DNA from 3 places in the Pseudomonas sp. MM211 genome. Region 3 is predicted to be linked to each of the others. Evidence: riboswitches for the same ligand, from Rfam matches in the RefSeq annotation. Region 3 holds a riboswitch; each other region holds the start of a gene.
What was found. A riboswitch is a leader RNA that binds a small molecule or an ion and turns the genes downstream of it on or off. The one in region 3 is predicted to bind cobalamin.
Positions count from the first base shown of each region.

Region 1: another riboswitch for cobalamin. It lies ahead of K5Q02_RS04770 (CbtB domain-containing protein); the one in region 3 lies ahead of cobO (cob(I)yrinic acid a,c-diamide adenosyltransferase).
Region 2: another riboswitch for cobalamin. It lies ahead of K5Q02_RS15800 (ABC transporter substrate-binding protein); the one in region 3 lies ahead of cobO (cob(I)yrinic acid a,c-diamide adenosyltransferase).

Region 1 is NZ_CP081942.1:1,069,920-1,072,100, forward strand. It holds gene K5Q02_RS04760 (cobalamin biosynthesis protein) at 1-23, opposite strand, end outside; gene K5Q02_RS04765 (CbtA family protein) at 20-739, opposite strand; gene K5Q02_RS04770 (CbtB domain-containing protein) at 750-935, opposite strand; cobalamin riboswitch at 1,036-1,237, opposite strand; cobalamin riboswitch at 1,309-1,488, shown strand; gene cobW (cobalamin biosynthesis protein CobW) at 1,588-2,181, shown strand, end outside.
Region 2 is NZ_CP081942.1:3,440,506-3,442,686, forward strand. It holds gene ykgO (type B 50S ribosomal protein L36) at 1-54, opposite strand, end outside; gene K5Q02_RS15795 (type B 50S ribosomal protein L31) at 51-311, opposite strand; cobalamin riboswitch at 592-787, shown strand; gene K5Q02_RS15800 (ABC transporter substrate-binding protein) at 962-1,978, shown strand; gene K5Q02_RS15805 (FecCD family ABC transporter permease) at 1,975-2,181, shown strand, end outside.
Region 3 is NZ_CP081942.1:3,192,439-3,194,619, reverse strand. It holds gene K5Q02_RS14600 (cobyrinate a,c-diamide synthase) at 1-351, opposite strand, end outside; gene cobO (cob(I)yrinic acid a,c-diamide adenosyltransferase) at 351-986, opposite strand; cobalamin riboswitch at 1,133-1,364, opposite strand; gene K5Q02_RS14590 (C40 family peptidase) at 1,399-1,926, opposite strand; gene K5Q02_RS14585 (C40 family peptidase) at 2,064-2,181, opposite strand, start outside.

The DNA.
Region 1 (2,181 bases), 2.1 Mb from region 3:
ACGAGGGTAGGGCGCTCGTTCATTCTGCGTGTCGAGTGCGGCCATGGAACCAGGCGGCAGCCAGCCCCAGGGCAGCCCAGAACGCAGCGTTGGTGAGCAGCGAGGCAAGGATGAATTCGTGCTCCAGCGCTTCGGGTGCCAGGCTTTCATGCACCTCAGGCTGCGGTGCGCCAATCACATGGGGCAGCGCCAGAATCACCAGGCCCAGTATGCGCAGCATCCAGTTGCCGCCAAATGCCAGCAGCGCCAGGCCTGCAGCGGTCGAAGCAGCGGTGCCGATCCACCAGTACTGGCGCAGTAGCAGCTCGGCCGCGGCGGTACCCGGCAGCTCCGGCGGCAAGCCGCTCGAGGGCGCGAGCACGAAGGTGGCGAAACCGGCCAGCCCCCAGAGCAGGCCCTGCCAGGTTTTCTCGGGCGCGCGCAGGGTGAACAGGCCAGCGAGCATCAGTGCGAAGCCCACGCCCACCACCAGATTGCTCAAGCCTGTGGATAACAGCCGTTGCCAGCCATCTTCCGGTGCCCATGCTTCACCGTCATGGCTGTGACCGCCAGCGGCGTCATGATCGTGAGCGGCGCTGGAGGTGTCATGACTGTGTTCGAGAGTGGCCGCGGGTTCGGCGACTTCGAACGTCTCGGCATGCAGGATAAGCGGGGTTACCCACAGGCTCTGCAACAAGGTCAGCACGATGGCGGCGAGCAGGCCGGCGAAGCCGGCAGTCTGGGCGATGCGCTTGATCATCGTGGCGTCCTCAGTGGCACGGAAACGCGGCGCTATGCCGTGTATCGTGGGCGGCGTTATGCAAGGCTTCGACGTGGGAGAAGCCGGCGAAGAAGATCAGCACGGCGCCAAGAACGCAGCTGCCGACGGCGAGCAGAATGCGCTGTGACAGGGTAAGTGCGGGTGCGCTGGAGTGCGAAATGACGCTGCTGGACATGGTCGTGAACCTTCACTATGAGGTGAACGGCACAGCAGGGACGCAGCGAGCCTGCCCGCAGAGCGGGCAGCTATCGGCGCGTGCCCGCCCACCGCGGGTTGCCAAACAAAGGATTCAGGCCGGTCTCCGGGCTCACGACGATCACTGGGCAGTGATAAGGATCGGCCTTCCCATGCTTTCGCACAGTGGCCAAAACGATCCTGACATTCGCTTACCGTTGCGGGGGCAGCGCCGGACTCGAACCGGCTTCCCGTTTCACCTCACGCACGGCGGCGTGAGACACCTGAAACAACCGCGCAAGAACACCACGAAGCGCCAAGTGCGTCAACATGTTACAGGTCACCCCGTGATTGACCGTGTCGCAGGCTCTGCGTAGCCTTGCGTCTTTCGAGGTTCTCCACTCGTGTGGAGCTAAGAGGGAACACGGCAAGCCGTGGCTGCCCCCGCAACTGTAAGCAGCGAGCGCATCGCCAACCGCCACTGGGAAACCGGGAAGGCCGGCTACGCGCCATGACCTGTGAGCCAGGAGACCTGCCTCGATAATGCTTTCGACAACCGGGCGGGGTGATCCGGTGGTGTTTGTGCGACAGCCCCGGCTGGCGCCTGCCATCTCATTGCCCGCTCGCCGTTTCTCCAGACGCCAGGGGCCTCCATGAAAACGCTCGCCAAACTTCCCGTCACCATCGTCACTGGCTTTCTCGGTGCCGGTAAGACCACCTTGCTGCGGCACATGCTGGAAAACGCCGAAGGCCGCCGTATTGCGGTGATCGTCAACGAGTTCGGCGAGCTGGGTATCGACGGTGAGATCCTCAAGCAATGCTCCATCGGCTGCACCGAGGAAGAAGCCAACGGCCGCGTCTTCGAACTGGCCAACGGTTGCCTGTGCTGCACCGTGCAGGAAGAGTTCTTCCCAGTGATGCGTGAGTTGGTGGAGCGTCGCGGCGACCTCGACCACATTCTGATCGAAACCAGCGGCCTGGCCCTGCCCAAGCCTCTGGTCCAGGCATTCAACTGGCCGGAAATCCGCAACGCCTGCACCGTCGATGCGGTGATTACCGTGGTCGACAGCCCGGCAGTGGCTGCCGGCACCTTCGCAGCCTTCCCCGATCAGGTCGACGCCCAGCGCAAGCTCGATCCCAACCTCGATCACGAGTCGCCCCTGCACGAGCTGTTCGCCGACCAACTGGCGAGCGCCGATCTGGTGATCCTCAACAAGGCCGATCTGCTCGATGCCGAGACCCTGGCT
Region 2 (2,181 bases), 250 kb from region 3:
CTGACAATCGCGGTGGCGCAATTTGGCGGTGCGTAGCGACGCGAGCACTTTCATGAGCGGGCTCCTGCAAAACCGGCGAAGCGCTTGTTGAAGCCGGCCACGCGGCCTTCGCTTGCAGTCTGGCGCTGCTGGCCGGTGTAGATCGGGTGCGAAGCGCTGGAGATATCGAGCGTGACGTAGGGGTAGGTGTTGCCGTCGCTGTGCTCGCGGGTTTTGTCGGTGCTGACCGTGGAGCCGATCAGCCAGTAGGCGTCAGCCGAGACGTCGTGGAATAGAACGGGGCGATATTCAGGGTGGATACCAGGTTTCATAAGTGTTCCAATAAATACGTTATAAGGTAACAATATCCAGTCTTATTGATTTTGGTTCTCATTTCAAGCCCGAATCTGGATTTTTCCCGCAGGCCTTGATCGGCCCTCGGATCTTCCAGATCAGAAGCTGAAACGAGTGCTGAGCTGGGCTTGCTAAATTGTTATGTTGTAACAATAATGGTCGCCGAAATTAGCCGTATAAGTGCTGCACTGGCTTCCGGCTTGTTGGGATGAATGCGCAGAAACTGCAGCGAAGCGCTGCAGGGGAGCGACCTAATCGTTTAAGATGCCGCCCGCCGGTTTCCGCGAGGAATTAATAGGGAATCCGTCGCCACCTCTATTGGCCAAACGGAACTGCCCCCGCAACTGTAGGTACTGAGCATCGTTGCATTCGTGTCACTGGGTTCGAATCCGGGAAGGCCGCAGCGTTGCCACGACGTACCAGTCAGGAGACCTGCCGGCATAGGTCTGAGCAGCTGCAGTGCAGCCCTGCTCGGGCGCTGCAATCGAACCAGCCGGCGGGGTGTCCGGGAGGGGCATCCGTAATCACCTTCCTCAGGGACAGGTGCGGCCATGGCCGCTTGGCGTGATGTGTTCTCCAGCCTGCGCACTGCCATTTATGCGTATCTGTTGATTGGGAGATCACCCGCATGACCGTGTCTCGTTTTGCCGTTCTGGCCGCCACCCTTGGCCTGTCTTCGATGGCGCTGGCCGCCAGCCCAACTCAATACCCCCTGACCCTTGAGAACTGCGGCCATGAGCTGAGCTTCGCCGCTGCGCCGAAGAGCGCCGTAACCATTGGCCAGGCCGGTACCGAAATTCTCTATTCCCTCGGGCTTGGCGACCGCCTGGTGGGCACCTCGCTGTGGTTCAGCAACGTGCTGCCCGAGTTCGAGGCACAGAACGCCAAGGTCGAACGGCTGGCCGATAACGATCCGAGCTTCGAATCGGTAATCAACAAGCGCCCCGGTCTGGTGGCCGTGCAGTTCGAATGGATGGTTGGCGAGCAGGGCGTGGTCGGCACCCGTGAGCAGTTTCACGAGCTGAAGATTCCCACCTACATCATGCCGTCCGACTGCGAGGGCAAGGACAATCTGGTCGGTGCAGACGGTACCCGCCTGCAGCCTTTCCAGATCGACAGCCTGTACAAGAGCGTGCAGCAACTGGCGCAAATCTTCGATGTGCAGGCTGAGGGCGACAAGCTGGTCGCCAGTCTGCAGGACAGGCTCGGCAAAGCGGTCGCCAACGCCGAGCAGCGTCAGGCCAAGCAAATCTCCGCTGCGTTCTGGTTCTCCAGCGCCGATCTGGATCTCGATCCCTACATGGCCGGCCAGAAAGGCGTCGCCGACACCATGATGAAGTCGCTGGGCCTGCGCAACGTGGTCGAGTCCAGCGAAGAGTGGCCGACGGTCGGCTGGGAAACCCTGGCCAAGGCCAACCCGACCGTGCTGGTGCTCGCGCGCATGGATCGCCGCCGCTTCCCGGCTGACGATGTGGAGAAGAAGCTCGAATTCCTGCGTAATGATCCAGTCGCCAAACACATGGATGCGGTGAAGAACGGTCGCATCGTGATTCTCGATGCTGATGGCATGCAGGCTTCGCTGCGCATGGTCACCGGCATCGAAACCCTGGCCAAGGCCGTTGACGGGTTCGATCTGCAGAAATGATTACTCGCGGCTCCCGGTTGTTCCTGCTGACCATCGTCTGCCTGCTGTTGCTGGCCGTGGCGGTAGTCGTAGGTGTGGCGCTGGGTGAAACCCGCATCCCGCTGTCGGTGGTCTTTCAGGTGCTGGCCAACAAGCTGTTCGGGGCGGGCTTCGTGCTCGACCCGATCGACGAGGGAATCGTCTGGAACTACCGCCTGACCCGC
Region 3 (2,181 bases):
CAGGTCGGCGGCAGATGGCGAGCCGTCGAACAGGCCCATCACGCCTTCGATGAGAATCAGATCCGCCTCGCCAGCGGCCTCCCACAACAAGCGACGGCTCTCGTCCTCGCCGACCATCCACAAGTCCAGCTGATAGACCGGGTTGCCACTGGCGCGGGACAAGATCATCGGATCGAGGAAGTCGGGCCCGCATTTGAACACCCGCACCCGCTTGCCCTGCCGGGTGTGCAGACGCGCCAGGGCTGCAGTGACAGTGGTCTTGCCCTGCCCCGAGGCCGGCGCAGCGATCAACAATGCCGGACAGTGACGCGGCGCGCGCTCACCCGCATCAGATGCAGACGCTGTAACGATCAAAACTCAACGCCTTTCTGTGCTTTAACGCCGGACTTGAAGGCATGCTTGACGAGCGTCATCTCGGTGACGGTATCCGCGGCCTCGAGCAGCGCTGGCGGCGCGCCACGGCCGGTCGCCACGACGTGCTGCAGCTCGGGGCGCGACTCGATGTCGCGAAGCACCACGTCCACGTCCAGGTAACCGTGCTTGAGGGCGATGTTCAGCTCGTCCAGTACTACCAGGGCGATCTGCGGGTCGTTCAGCAATTGCCGGGCGACCTCCCAGGCCTGCAGGGCCTTCTCGATATCGCGCTGCCGATTCTGGGTATCCCAGGTGTAGCCCTCGCCCATCACGTGATAGCTGACTTCATCGGGAAAGCGACGGAAAAAGTGCTCCTCGCCGGTGGCCATGCCGCCCTTGATGAACTGCACCACACCGACCTTGAGACCATGCCCCAGCGCGCGGGCGACCATGCCGAAGGCCGAGCTGCTCTTGCCCTTGCCATTGCCGCTGTGCACCAGCAACAGGCCGTACTCGTCCTGAGCCTGGGCGATTTTCTCGTCCATCAGGGCTTTCTTGCGCGCCATGCGGGCGTTGTGCCGCGCGTCACGCTCTGCTGATTCTCGGCTTGGGGATGGGGTCGATTCGCTCATGGGATCTCCTCAGCGCAGTGCCAATCGGCGCACGCAGGTGAAACGCTCGGGCAGGAAAGCGGGTTCATGCCGGACGATAAAGGAATCACACAGGAGTAGGCAGGAGCTGACCGGGTCGGTCGTGCACCGGCCGCGCCCACCGCGCAACTCTGGAAAAGCGACAGGCCGGTCTCCGGGCTTGCGAGCGCCACGCCTATTTAGACGCGGCCACCAGCGCGGCCATCCGGTATCGACGATACGGTGGCGAAAAGCGTGGCTTGGCTCGTTTACCGTTGCGGGGGCAGCGTCGGCATTGCCTGCTTGCTGGAGCAGCGGCGCACCGACTTCCCAGTTTCACCCTCGGCCGAAACCGAGGACACCTGAAGCAAGCGGCGAAGGGTAAGGATTGGCCGCCTCAGCGTCAATCGAAGACTCAGGGATGACTAGCCAACTCGACCGGAAAAACCCGCTTCGCTTCGATATAGGTACGCTGCCAGTAGCTGTTGGCGAGGCTGTCCAGGCGCACGGTGCCGCCCGAGGACGGTGCATGCACGAAGCGCCCCTCACCGACGTAGATGCCAGCGTGGCTGACCTGGCGGCCGCCACTGGTGGCAAAGAACACCAGATCACCACTGCGCAGGGCATCACGGCCTACGGTCGGCGCGCGCATGCTGATCAGTTCGCGCGTCGACCGCGGCAACTGGATGCCCGCCGCATCACGGTAGACGTAACCAATCAGGCCGCTGCAATCGAAGCCGCTGGCTGGGGTATTGCCGCCGTAGCGGTAAGGCGTGCCGACAAGGCCCAATGCACGAAACAGTACATCGTCAGCGCCCCCCTGATAATTACCAGGTACAGGTGCTACGACAACGGGTTGCGGAGCAGGTACGGGCGCACGACTGGAGCATGCACTGAGCAGTGCTGTGAGCAGCAAGAGGGCGATGCGGATGGTGGCAGTCATGGACGGACGATCCCGGAGCCTGAGTGCGCCCTACTCTGCTCCGTTCACATCTGCAGTGCAAGCTTTAGCTTTATGCTGCAGTCGCTTGAAAACTATCAAGATGTTGCCCGATCAATGCAAGCCGGACAAATCACCCATCAGTGCTGAGTCGCGAGGTGCTCGGTCGGCGCCATCGCCAGAACGCGCTTGGCCTCGATGAAGGTGCGCTTCCAGTAGCGATCATCCATGCTATCGATCCGCACGCCACCGCTGCGG